DNA from 4 places in the Streptomyces sp. NPDC051909 genome. Region 1 is predicted to be linked to each of the others. Evidence: riboswitches for the same ligand, from Rfam matches in the RefSeq annotation. Region 1 holds a riboswitch; each other region holds the start of a gene.
What was found. Region 1 has a riboswitch for cyclic di-AMP ahead of AB0M18_RS17265 (LysM peptidoglycan-binding domain-containing M23 family metallopeptidase). Riboswitches for the same ligand answer to the same signal wherever they lie in the genome.

Region 1 (3,197 bases):
GGGTCTCCGGGGCGAGCCGCAGCCCCTCCGCCAGGTAGGCGTCGACCGAGCCCCAGCTCTCCTCGATGGTCCCGAAGGCGGCCCGCAGATACTCCACCCGCGCGTCGAACAGCGGCGCGAGCAGCTCCATCACCTCGGGCGACATCCCGTCCGGGGCGGTGGAGCTGCGCTGCACCTTGTAGCGGCGGTGCGGCGCGTTGGACTTCACGTAGTCCGCCTCGATCGCCTCGCGCTCCACGCCGACCGCGAGCAGCGAGATCGCGATCGCCAGGCCGGCCCGGTCCTTGCCGGCCGCGCAGTGCATCAGGGCCGGGACGCTGTCCTCGGCCATCGCGTGCAGGATGCGGCTGTGCTCGGCGGTCCGCCCGACGATCATCTTCTGGTACGAGTCGGACATCCGGGCCGCGGCCTTGCCGTCGCCCAGGATCCCGCGCAGCTGATCCAGGTCCCCGTCGCGGACCAGCTTCCAGAACTCCTTGCCGTCCGCCGGGTCGTTGAGCGGGATGTTCACGTTCCGCACGCCCGGGAGCTCGACGTCCGCGCCCTCGATCCGTCGGTCGGCCTCGTTGCGGAAGTCGAAGACCGTGTGCAGTCCCAGGGTGGCGAGGAAGGCCGCGTCCTCCGTGGTGGCGTGCGCCAGGTGACCGCTGCGGAAGAGGTGCCCGGGGCGCACGGACCGGCCGTCCACGGTCGGCAGTCCGCCCAGATCGCGGAAGTTGCGTACGCCGGTGAGCTCGGGCTCGGTCGTCGCTTGCGTCACGGTTGCTCCTGCTCTCGAGATCGGTTCCTGCGGCAATCATCATGGCTGGCGGACCGCGCGGGCACCCCCTCGGGATGGAATGGGTGATCTGTCCGTATTGGGCGATTGCGTATAACGCGCCCTGGTTGCAGGGGAGATGGGATCCGGGGCGTGAGCAGCGTCATAGACGTGACGGACCGTGGCTGATCGTCTTTTCCAAATTCCCCTCGGCAAAGGGAGATCGAGAGACCGTCATCCACGGAGGGTCACCGGAATTCCGGGCGGATATCACGGAATTCGAGATCGAATGGAACCGGCGGCTTGTTCCGCTCGTCCCCGCTCGTCTAGCGTCGCGCTCACTCCGGACGGACCGCCGAATCCTGCCGCCGACCGGAATCCGCACTCACCCGTACACGGCAGGAGCGGGGGACCCAGGTAAGTCGCCGATCCCTCGGAGAGAAGGACGGCTCGGGGTGAAGCCGCGCGACCGCGCGGCCGGACATCTCCAGTCCGAACCCGACAGCTCACCTCGCAGGCGACGGAGAGGAAACCGCCATGCCCGCGAAGGGTAAGCACCGCCGTACCAAGGCCAACCCGATCACCCGCGGGTTCGTGGCCGCCGGCGCCGGAGGCGCCGTCGTCGCCCTCCCGCTGATCGGTGCCACCGGCGCGCACGCCGCCGAGCAGGCCGCCCCCGCCGCCCCGCTCCAGGCCGTCGCCGCCGTCGCGCCCGCCGCCGTCACCCCCGCCAAGGCCCCGGCCGCCAAGGGCACCAGCTACACCGTCGTGCGCGGCGACTACCTGTCGAAGATCGCCACCGAGCACCACCTCGCGGGCGGCTGGCAGAAGCTCTACCGCGACAACCGCCAGGTCGTCGGCGAGAACCCCTCGCTGATCTTCCCCGGCATGAAGCTCACCCTCGGCGCCAAGAACACCGCCAAGGCCGCTCCCGCCAAGGCCGCCCCCGCGCCCAAGGCCGCCGCGCCCAAGAGCTCCGCGAAGAGCTCCGCCAAGAACGGCGACACCGCGCCGAGCCGCGCCTCCCGCGGCAGCGAGCGCACCGCGGCCCCGGCCGCCGCGAGCTCCTCCTCGTCCTCCGCCGAGTCCACCTCGGCCGGCGCCGCCACCTCCTCCGGCTGGTTCGCCCCGGTCGGCGGCGGCGTCTCCACCCCGTACCGCGCCTCCGGCTCCATGTGGTCCTCCGGCTACCACACCGGTGTCGACTTCATCGCCTCCACCGGCACCACCATCCGCGCGGTCGGCCCCGGCACCGTCTACTCCGCCGGCTGGGGCGGTGCCTACGGCAACCAGGTCGTCATCCAGCACGCCGACGGCACCTTCTCGCAGTACGCCCACCTCTCCTCGCTGTCCGTCTCCGCCGGCCAGACCGTGAGCGGCGGCCAGCAGATCGGCCTCTCCGGCGCCACCGGCAACGTCACCGGCCCGCACCTGCACTTCGAGATGCGCACCGGCCCGGAGTACGGCTCCGACATCGACCCGCTGGCCCTCCTGCGCCAGCACGGCGTGAGCATCTGACGTCACGTCGACCATCCGACCCCGTTCGGACAGCACCCGGAGGCCCGGCACGCACGTGCCGGGCCTCCGGCGTATTCCGGCTTGGTGGAATCTTTATCGGTGGCATATGTCACCCGGCGTCAACCCCTCCTTACGGTCGCGTAGGTCACATCAGGAAGGGAAAGATGTGGTCCCGTGGCAGACGATTCGAGATCTACAGAAACCAATGCATTCGGGTCGTACGCGGCGATCGGTGACAGCTTCACCGAGGGCGTGGGGGATCCCGGTCCCGACGGGGCCTTCGTCGGGTGGGCGGACCGGTTCGCGGTCCTCCTCGCCGACGAGCTGCCGGAGAACGACGAGTTCCGGTACGCCAATCTCGCCGTACGGGGGCGCCTCCTGGACCAGATCGTCGCGGAACAGGTCCCGCGGGCGAAGGAACTCGCCCCCGACCTCGTGACCTTCTGCGCCGGCGGGAACGACATCATCCGCCCCGGCACCGACCCCGACGACGTCGCCGAGCGCTTCGAGCGCGCCGTCGCCGACCTCACCTCCGCCGTCGGCACCGTCATGGTGACCACCGGCTTCGACACCCGCGACGTGACCCTGCTCAAGCATCTGCGGGGCAAGATCGCCACCTACAACGGGCACGTCCGGGCCATCGCCGACCGGTACGGCTGCCCGGTGCTCGACCTGTGGTCGCTGCGGTCCGTCCAGGACCGGCGCGCCTGGGACGAGGACCGGCTGCACCTCTCGCCCGAGGGTCACACCCGGGTCGCGCTGCGCGCCGCCCAGGTCCTCGGCATGGAGGTGCCCGCCGACCCGGAGCAGCCGTGGCCCCCGGAGCCGCCGCGCGGCACCCTGGAGGTCCGCAAGGACGACATCCACTGGGCCAAGGAGTACCTGGTGCCGTGGATCGGACGCCGACTGCGCGGCGAGAGCT
Region 2 (3,197 bases), on a different contig from region 1:
GGGCAGCCGCACGTCCTTCAGCGCGTACTCGCCGGACACGGTGCGGTACGGGCCGGGGACCCCCGGATCCACCGGATTCGCCGGCAGCGGCGCCTCAGGCCGTGCCCCGGGATCTGCCGGAGCCGCCGGCCGCAGACGGGGCGCCTGGGCCGGCGCCTCGGCATCGAGCCGCCGTCCGCCCGCCGTGACGCTCAACCGCGCCCCGCCGTCCACCCGTTCAGCCCCGATGGCGAGCCGGAACGACCGCCCGTCCGCCGCGGCCTCCGGGTACCCGAGCAGTCTCCCGTCGACCCGGAACTCGACCCGGGCATCCCCCATCGGCACGGCCTCCTCGGCCGTCCACACCAACTCCCGCCCCGCACCGCTTCCGGCGACCCGCCACCCCTCGGGCAGCCCTGCCGCGGCGGATCCGGTGACGGCGGCCGAGGCGGTGTCCGGTTGCGCGTACGCGAGCCCCGGCGACACACCCGCCAGGGCCATGAGCGTCACGGCGGTGGTCATGCCGCGTGTGACACGTATCAAAGCGCTCTACCTCACGATCGTTCTCGTCCAGCACGCTTCCGGGCGCCTGCGATCCCCCGGGCGCCCCTCTTGCCCCCGGAGGACGGGGGAGGGAGAGACGGGGTTGCCCGGCGGGGGAGGGGTGGCCGGTTCTGATCCCTGACCGTCGGCGGACCGACGAAGGGCCACCGCCCGCCGTCGGGCGGTGCCGGATCAAAACGGACGATGTCCGGCTATTCCATTGCAATGCCGAAATGCCGAGGTGATTCATGAAGGGGGTAATTCGAGCCGGAAAGGTGGGCAGGCGGCGCCGATCGGTCAGGGGTGATGTGGGTCACCTGGGACCGGTCTCCGGAAGGGCCTCCGGAATGCTGTCGCGGCGTCAGGAGCGGCCGGACGGAAAAGGATTGGGGTGAGGGGTGGGAGCGGGCGTGATGATCCTTTTGAATTTGCCCGCAGATCGATTTCGCGTGATGAATTCCCTCCTTGTTTTCGATATTTGTCTTCGCATACGGTCGCCCCGAAACCGGACGGAAACGCCGAATCCTGCCGCCGCCCGGTCGACCGCACTCACCACACTTCCGGCAGGAGCGGGGGACCCAGGTTCGCCGCCGGCCCCGGTCTCCGGGGACGGCTCGGGGTGAAGCCGCGCGCAGCGCGGCCGGGCATCTCCTGCCCGAACCCGACAGCTCACCTCGCAGGCGAAGGAGAGGAACTCGCCATGCGTGGATCCGGCAAGCACCGCCGCCCGAAGAACGCCCCGCTCGCCCGCGGCATCGCCGCCGTCGGCCTCACCGGCAGCGCCGCCCTCGCCCTGCCCCTGGCCGGCGCCACCACCGCCGGCGCGGCCACCCCGGCCGTCGCTCCCTCCGTCGCAGTGGCAAAGCAGACGCCTCTTTCGGCGCCTTCAGTGGCCCCCTTCACAGCCCCGGCGGCCGTGAAGGCGGCGCCGGTGAGGTATTCCGTCGTGGCCGGTGACTCGCTGTCGAAGATCGCCCACAGGTACGGGGTCCAGGGCGGCTGGAAGAAGCTCTACAAGGACAACCGTCGCGTCGTCGGCGGCGACCCGCGCCTGATCCACCCGGGGCAGAAGCTCACCGTCGCCGGAACCGCCGCGAAGGCCGCGGCCAAGGCGGCCAAGGCGCCCAAGGCGGCCAAGGCCGGCACGAGCGTGGCCGCCGCCTCGGCCCCCGCGAAGGCCGTTCGGTCGAAGGCGGTCCAGGCCGTCGCGACCTCCACCGGCTCCGCCACGTCCGCGGGCTACACGTACGCCGACAACCTCGAGGGCTGGATCCGCGAGTCCCTCGACATCATGGCCCGCGAAGGCATCCCCGGCAGCTTCGACGGCATCTACCGCAACATCATGCGCGAGTCCTCCGGCAACCCGCGGGCCATCAACAACTGGGACTCCAACGCCCTCGCCGGCACCCCCTCCAAGGGCCTCCTCCAGGTGATCGACCCCACCTTCCGCGCCTACCACGTGGCCGGCACCTCGCTCGACCCGTACGACCCGGTCGCCAACATCACCGCGGCCTGCAACTACGCCGCCGACCGCTACGGCTCCATCGACAACGTCTTCGGCGCCTACTGACGGACCGTCGCCCGCGGGCGCCGCGCACGGCACCCGCGGGCACGTCGACCCGCCCCCGGCCACCTGGCCCACATTCCTCACGCGATCAGGTGAAACCTTCTCGGCCGTTCCTCCGTCCTCTCCTGCGGGAGCCGTCGGGAGAGTCACGGGGAGTGGGCAGCACATGGGGCTGAAGAGTAAGTACACGCCGCAGATAGCCGCGGTCGCGTCGGCGGTCGCGCTGAGCCTGGCCGCCTGGGGGGCCGCCGTGTTGACGGACACGGAGGCGGAGGCGCGGGACGGCGGAGGAGCCGGGGCGCGGCAGGAGCAGCGCGTGCCGCCCACCGAGGACGGGAAGGGCCCGGAGCAGGTCAAGCCGGCGAAGGTCCCGGTGAGCATCGCGCACGCCACCGAGGCGGGCGGGAAGTCGGTGAGCATCACCATCGACGACGGTCCCGACCCGAACTGGACGCCCCAGATGCTCGACATCCTCAAGGAGAACGGCGTCAAGGCCACGTTCTGCATGGTCGGGCCGCGTGCCAAGGAGCACCCGGAGCTGGTGAAGCGGGTCGTCGCCGAGGGGCACCGGCTCTGCGACCACACCATGGACCACGACACCACCATGGACAAGAAGCCGGTCGCGTACCAGCGGCAGCAGATCCTCGACGCGAAGCGGTTGATCGAGGAGGCGGCCGGCGGCGCGAAGATCGAGTACTACCGGGCGCCGGGCGGCGCGTTCACGCCCGACAGCCGGAAGATCGCCGCGGCCGAGGGCATGCGCCCACTCGGCTGGAACGTGGACACCAAGGACTTCGAGCGCCCGGGTACCGCGGCCATCGTCGGCACCGTGAAGAACGAGCTGTCCAACGGCCCCACCATCCTCTTCCACGACGGCGGCGGCGACCGCAGCCAGACCGTCGCGGCCCTCCGCCAGGTCCTGCCCTGGCTGAAGGAACAGGGCCACCCGACCAGCTTCCCGGTCCGCACCGCACCCTGACCGGGCCGGCGCCGTCCCGCCCGGAGGCCGCACTGCCCACCGGGCGGGTTGCCGATTTTCGCAATTCGATCGGCTGCTCATAGAATCGAGGGGTGAACGAGAACCTTCCCCCGTGCCCCGAGTGCTCCG
Region 3 (3,197 bases), on a different contig from region 1:
AGAGCGGCAGGTCGGAGGCCTCGGAGGCGGCGTGCGCCACGGCGAGGGAGACACCGAGGATGGCGTTGGCGCCGAGCGAGCCCTTGTTCTCGGTCGCGTCCAGGTCGAACATCGCCTGGTCGATCAGCCGCTGCTCGGTGGCGTCGTAGCCGACGAGCTCCGGGCCGATCTGCTCGATGACGGCGAGGACGGCCTTCTCGACGCCCTTGCCGAGGTAGCGGTTGGGGTCCCCGTCGCGGAGCTCAATGGCCTCGAACGCACCGGTGGAGGCACCGGAGGGAACGGCAGCACGGCCGGTGCTGCCGTCGTCGAGGCCGACCTCGACCTCGACCGTGGGGTTGCCTCGGGAGTCCAGGATTTCCCGGGCTACGACGACGTCGATGGACGGCACGAGCATCTCCTTCTGGGATGTGACGCTGGTTGTGACGCATGCGGCAAGGTCTCGTTCGCCTTGCGACAAGAGCCTAACCGGCTCGGGGCCTCCGGCCAGCCGGGCGCCCGCCCCCTGGGACGAAAAAGGACCCGAGGGCATGCATAGAGGGACGAAAGACCCCGGTTACCTACGAGTACGAAACCGGCCCGGAGCGGGATGCTCCGGGCCGGCCTCTCGGTCACCGCGGGGAGGGCGGGGGAAGGGGACGACCGCCGGACCGTCCCCGTCCTTCCTTACTTCAGGTGGAGCTGCTGACCCGGGTAGATCAGGTCGGCGTCCTGGACGATGTCCTTGTTCAGCTCGAAGAGCTTCGCCCAGCCGCCCTTGACGTGGTGCGCCTGGGCGATCTTGCTGAGGGTGTCGCCGGAGACGACCTTGTACTCGCCGTCGCCCTTCTCGACCTTCTTGCCGGTCGGGGTGGTGACGGTCTGCTTCGGAGCCGGCTTGGCCGCGGGCTTCGGCGCGGTGCGCTGCTCGCTGCGGGTGGTCGGCTGCTCGGCGGTGCGCTTCGGGGCCGGGGCCGGGGCCGCGGCCTCGGCGGAGCCGCCGTCGTACGAGGCGCTGGAGAGGCCCACGCCACAGCTCGGCCACGCGCCCTTGCCCTGGCCCGCGAGGACCTTCTCGGCGACGGCGATCTGCTGGGACTTCGACGCGAGGTCGGCACGCGCGGCGTAGGCGGTGCCACCGAACGCGGCCCAGGTGGAGTTGGTGAACTGCAGGCCACCGTAGAAACCGTTGCCGGTGTTGATGGCCCAGTTGCCGCCGGACTCGCACTGGGCGACGGCGTCCCACTCGGAGCTGGTGGCGGCCGAGGCGGAGCCCGCGGTCATCAGCGGGGCGGCGACGGCGACGCCGGCCACGCCGACGAGCGCGACGGCGCGGGTGGCCTTGGAGGCACGACGGTGTTTGCCCTTGCCGGAAAGCAGCATGGAAGTTCTCCTCACCGACGCCTACGAGGTGAGCTGTCGGGTTCGGGCGAGTGAGTTGCCCGGCCGCGTGTCCTAGCACGCGGCTTCACCCCAAGCCGATCGTCGGCCGTCTGTCTCAACGGCCGGGGCCGGCACTTACCTTGGGTCCCCCGCTCCTGCCTTCGGCGCTTGCGCGACGACTGTTCCCATCGGTCGGCGGCAGGATTCGGCGTACCGGCGACGGGGCCCGCGGTGGCGAGCGGTGACGACCGTAGACATAGACCCGGGAGAAGTTCAAAGACCATCAACCCGGAAAAATCGCCCCTACTTGCATTCCGTCAGGCCCCGTTTGCGCAGGTGGGGAGTGCGGCGAGCAAAGTTTGCGGACGTGACACGCCAGTTCGGCAAGAGAGACCCATGTCTCACTTGGACAGAACCGGACATTCAGCCGCGAACTACTCCTGGGCGCTGCCGAGTCCGAGCCCCAGCTCAAGGCTCTGACCAGGGAGGATGAGGTCGGGGTCGGAGCCGACCGTCTCCTTGTTGGCGTCATAGAGGGCGGACCAGCCGCCGTGGAGACCGTTGTCCCGCGCAATGCCCGACAAGCTGTCACCCGGCTTGACGGTGTATTCGCCCGCCTTGTCCGAGGTGCCCGAATCGCCCGCCCCGGGATCACTGGTCGCGTCACCCTGCGCACCGTCAGCGGGCGCGGCATGGCGTCCGGAATCGACAGTGCCGTCCGTTACGCCCGTGTCATCTGCCGCGGCGTCACCCCGGTGCTTGCCGGTGCCGGGCGTGGCCGCATCCGAGGCGCCAGGCGTTCCGGGTGTTCCAGGCGTTCCGGGCGTGCCCGGCAGAAGGGATCCATCCGGCGTTCCGGGCATACCGGGCGTTACGGAGCTGCCGGGGGTCGCGGGCGCGGCGGGGGTCGCCGGGGTGGCGGGCGCGGTCGTGGACCCGGGGGCGGCCGGCGTGCCGGTGGAGGGGGTGGCGGGGGTCGCCGGAGTGGCCGTCCCGGCCGAGGGGCCGGCGGTGGTGCCGGTGCCGGCCTTGCCGGAGCCCGTGGCGGGCAGGCCGTCGGTGCGGTTGGACTCCGGCGCCGGGCCGGTGGACTCCTCGGGCGTGACACCCGGACCCGGGTCGACGGCCGGCGTCTTGCCGTCCTTCTTCAGGCCGGCGATCGGCGCGCAGGTGGCCCACTGGTCGTCACCGGCCATGAACGCCTTCTCCGCGACGGCGATCTGCTGGGCCCGGCTCGCCAGGTCCGCGCTCGGCGCGTAGGCCAGGCCGCCGTGCCGCTCCCAGCTCTCCTGGGTGAACTGCAGGCCGCCGTAGAGCCCGTTGCCGAAGTTGGCGCTCCACGCGCCGCCCGACTCGCACTCGGCCACCCGGTCCCAGGTCTGGGCGTCGGCGGCGGAGGCGGAGCCGGTGGCGAGCAGCGGCAGCGCCATGGCCGAGCCGGTGACTCCTGCCGCGACGACGAGTGCGGGGGCCTGGCGGGGTCTGCGGTGTCGTCCGTTCCCGGAGCGCATGCGGAGTGCCTTTCGCGTGACTGCTGAGACTGCGGGTGAACGTAGCGGCATTCGAACGCACGTCACAAGTCGATGCAGGGCAGATCACGCGAAGATCACAGTATTGATGGTCCGTCAGTTACGCGTGGCTTTGTGGGAAGCACTGAACTCCACCGGAAGCGTGCGCAGGCCACGCATGATGAGCCCACCGCGCCACCGGAGTTCCGCCGGATCGGCCCCAAGTCGCAGGTCCGGCAGGCGAGTCAGGAGCGTCGCCAGCGCCGTCTGCCCTTCGAGGCGCGCCAGCGGGGCGCCCAGGCAGTAGTGGATGCCGTGCCCGTACCC
Region 4 (3,197 bases), on a different contig from region 1:
TCTTACGGTCTGTACGTCCTGTACATTTTTTACAGAAGGAGGAGCGTCATGCACGACAGCACGCGGAGCACCATGCGGTACGTCCTTCCGGAGTTCACCGAGCGCACGAGCTTCGGAACCCGCACCCTCGACCCCTACTCCAAGCTGCTCCAGGAGCGGGTCGTCTTCCTGGGCACCCCGATCGACGAGACCTCGGCCAACGACGTCATCGCACAGTTCCTGCACCTCGACTACGCCTCACCCGGCCAGGTGATCAGCCTCTACATCAACTCCCCCGGCGGCTCGGTGAGCGCCATGACCTCGGTGTACGACACGATCCGCACGGTCTCCTGCGAGGTGGAGACCACCTGCCTCGGCCAGGCCGTCGGGCCGGCCGCGGTGCTGCTCGCGGCGGGTTCGCCCGGCCGCCGGCTGGCCCTGCCGGGCGCCCGGATCGTGCTCCAGCAGCCCTCGATCGACGAGCCGTTGCAGGGACAGCCCAGCGATCTCGACCTCCAGGCACGGGAATTGCTGCGCCAGCGCGAGCTGATCGCCGGAATGCTCGCCGCCCACAGCGGTCGGGACCGGGAGCGGATCGACACCGACCTGGACCGCACCACCGTGCTCGACGCGCCGGCGGCCCTCGCGTACGGCTTGGTGGACCACGTCGTTCGCAGCCGCCGGGCGTCCGCCGGCGCCGGGGAGGAGTGAGGCCGCCGTGGTGCCGGAGCTGCCGCCGCTGCCCGCGCTGACGCGCGCCGAGGGCGAGTTCGTGGACGCGTACCTCGAAGTCGTCGATCTGCTGGGGAGGATCAATCCATCCAGGACCTCGCATACCTATGGGGCGCTGCGCGCGGCCCAGGCCCTGGTCGGACGGGCGACGGCGCTCCGGGACGCGCTGACGCTCATGCATCTGCGGGGCGAGAGCGAGGTGCACGTGGACACATTGGCGCGTGCGCTAAGGGTGTTGGACGGTGAGCGGCGCTCGGGCCGCGTCACCCTGCCCGGGGAGAGGGCGAGTTGACACCTGAGCGTGTCGTGTCGAGGTCCACACGGGGCACGGGGACCGCAGAATCGCTCCCCCTTTCGGCGTAGTCGACGAATCGACATGGAGCTCAGGTGAGTTGCGCAACAGGTGTACGCATCTGGCGGAATCGGGCGTCCTGTCGCTGGTGAACGGCTCGTGGGCCAAACCTCTGACGATCGCGAAACCTGACTGTCCACCCGAATGGATCAGTCGTGAGGAGCCTCACATATCGCCGTTTCGGCTCGGTTTTCGCCCTCGGTGTGGGTCAAGATCCCTGTCGACGACAAGCCCCCGCCACCCACGGCGGGGCGGTCCGGGCGGACGCCGAGTCCTGCCGCCGTCCCGGACGTCTGGTCGACAGGAGTGGACCGGCAGGAGTGGAGGACCCGAGCAACACGGGCCGCCCGAGCAGTACGGGGCGACCCTCGGGGTGAAGCCGCAGCCGCGGCCGGGCATCTTCGCCAGCCCGAACCCGACAGGTCATCCTTCGCAGGCGGCTGACGAAGGGTTGCGCATGACTGCGCAGATGCATGTCCCGTCCCTGCTGTCCCGGGCCGGAGCCGTCTCGGCTCTCACCCTCGCCGCCGTCGGCGGCACGCTCCTCGCACCGGGAGCGGTGCCAGAGGCCCAGGCGGCGACCTCCTACGCGGGCAAGGCGCTGAACGTCGCCGCCTCCAAGAAGGGGGCGCCCTACAAGTACGGAGCCGCCGGCCCCAGCCGCTTCGACTGCTCGGGCCTCACGCTCTACTCGTACAAGCAGGCGGGCAAGACGCTGCCCCGCACCGCGCAGCAGCAGTACAACAAGACCCGGCACATCGCCGCGTCGAGCCGGCAGGTGGGCGACCTGGTGTTCTTCCACTCCCGCGGGAGCGTGTACCACGTCGGGATCTACGCGGGTAGCAACAAGATCTGGCACTCACCCAAGACCGGGTCCTGGGTGAAGCTCGACAAGATCTGGACCTCGAAGGTCTACTACGGCCGGGTCAAGTGACCCGCCCGGACCGCCGGGAGGTCGGGCCCGCGCCGGCGGTACCGGACCGCCGGGAGGTCAGGCCTGGGTCAGCGCAGCCGTCCACGGCAGGTTGATCCACACCGTCTTGCCGCCCTCCGCCGTCGGGGTCACCGAGAGCCGGCCGCCCGCCTCCTTCGTCAGGGAGCGGATGATCACCATCCCCCGCCCGTTGTCCTGCTGCACGGCCGCCGGAAGGCGGCGCGGCCAGCGGGGGTGGCTGTCGGTGACCCCGATGTGCAGCTGCTCGTCACGCTCCAGACGCACGTCGACGGTGAAGGTGGGCGACTGGCCGAAGGTGTGCAGCACCGCGTTGGTCGCCAGCTCCGAGACGATCAGCCGGACGGCGTCCGCCGTGTCGGTCGCGCCGTCGAGCCCCCAGGAGGCGAGCACCTCCGCGACGTACCGCCGCGCGGCGGAGACCGAGGCGGGGTCGCTCGGCAGCGTGACGGTTGCTTCCTGGTGGTCTGCCATGCGACGCCGTCCTTCTCCCACCGGGCCACGCCCGGAATGCACTGCGCGTCAGCCTGCCACCGAAGTCACCGCGCCGTGCGCCGATCCACCAGATATACGGATATCTGTCGCCCGAAGCGGTGAACCGTCCGACGGGCGACCGGATCGCCCGCTCGTCAGAGCGCGCCGGGCGGGGCCGTCCGTACGATCGTCGCCACCGCGCGCTCGATCTCCGCGTCGGTGAGGTCCGCGCGGGCCGTCAGACGCAGCCGGGAGATGCCGTCGGGCACCGACGGGGGCCGGAAGCAGCCCACGCCGAGGCCGAGTTCGCGGCAGTCGGCGGCCCAGCGCAGGGCCTCCTCCGGGCCCGGGGCGCGTACCGAGACGACGGCCGCGTCGGGGCGCGCGGCGGTCAGTCCGGCGGCGGTGAGCAGCCGGTGCAGGGTCAGGGCGACGGTGCCGGCGCGGGCCGGGAGGGCGGGCTCGGCTCCGATGAGGCGCAGGCTCGCGAGGGCGCCGCCGGCCGCCGCGGGGGCGAGTCCGGTGTCGAAGATGAAGGTACGGGCGGCGTTGACCAGGTGCTCGATCACCCGGGCCGGGCCGAGCACCGCGCCGCCCTGGCTGCCCAGGGACTTGGACAGGGTGAGGGTCGCGACCACGTCGGGGTCACCGGCGAGGCCCGCCTCGTGGAGGGTGCCGCGCCCGCCGTCGCCGAGCACGCCGAAGCCG

Region 2: another riboswitch for cyclic di-AMP. It lies ahead of AB0M18_RS15760 (LysM peptidoglycan-binding domain-containing protein); the one in region 1 lies ahead of AB0M18_RS17265 (LysM peptidoglycan-binding domain-containing M23 family metallopeptidase).
Region 3: another riboswitch for cyclic di-AMP. It lies ahead of AB0M18_RS31605 (transglycosylase family protein); the one in region 1 lies ahead of AB0M18_RS17265 (LysM peptidoglycan-binding domain-containing M23 family metallopeptidase).
Region 4: another riboswitch for cyclic di-AMP. It lies ahead of AB0M18_RS19415 (C40 family peptidase); the one in region 1 lies ahead of AB0M18_RS17265 (LysM peptidoglycan-binding domain-containing M23 family metallopeptidase).

Annotation. Positions count from the first base shown of each region.
Region 1 is NZ_JBFAYA010000009.1:230,749-233,945, reverse strand. It holds gene AB0M18_RS17270 (tyrosine-protein phosphatase) at 1-760, opposite strand, end outside; cyclic di-AMP (ydaO/yuaA leader) riboswitch at 1,134-1,290, shown strand; gene AB0M18_RS17265 (LysM peptidoglycan-binding domain-containing M23 family metallopeptidase) at 1,295-2,275, shown strand; gene AB0M18_RS17260 (SGNH/GDSL hydrolase family protein) at 2,450-3,197, shown strand, end outside.
Region 2 is NZ_JBFAYA010000008.1:247,160-250,356, forward strand. It holds gene AB0M18_RS15755 (hypothetical protein) at 1-501, opposite strand, end outside; cyclic di-AMP (ydaO/yuaA leader) riboswitch at 1,063-1,218, shown strand; gene AB0M18_RS15760 (LysM peptidoglycan-binding domain-containing protein) at 1,223-2,092, shown strand; gene AB0M18_RS15765 (polysaccharide deacetylase family protein) at 2,256-3,068, shown strand; gene AB0M18_RS15770 (zinc ribbon domain-containing protein YjdM) at 3,161-3,197, shown strand, end outside.
Region 3 is NZ_JBFAYA010000029.1:58,103-61,299, forward strand. It holds gene eno (phosphopyruvate hydratase) at 1-397, opposite strand, end outside; gene AB0M18_RS31605 (transglycosylase family protein) at 667-1,362, opposite strand; cyclic di-AMP (ydaO/yuaA leader) riboswitch at 1,366-1,539, opposite strand; gene AB0M18_RS31610 (transglycosylase family protein) at 1,797-2,873, opposite strand; gene AB0M18_RS31615 (cytochrome P450) at 2,988-3,197, opposite strand, start outside.
Region 4 is NZ_JBFAYA010000011.1:126,547-129,743, reverse strand. It holds gene AB0M18_RS19425 (ATP-dependent Clp protease proteolytic subunit) at 49-690, shown strand; gene AB0M18_RS19420 (hypothetical protein) at 698-1,003, shown strand; cyclic di-AMP (ydaO/yuaA leader) riboswitch at 1,398-1,517, shown strand; gene AB0M18_RS19415 (C40 family peptidase) at 1,521-1,997, shown strand; gene AB0M18_RS19410 (ATP-binding protein) at 2,055-2,489, opposite strand; gene AB0M18_RS19405 (8-amino-7-oxononanoate synthase) at 2,645-3,197, opposite strand, start outside.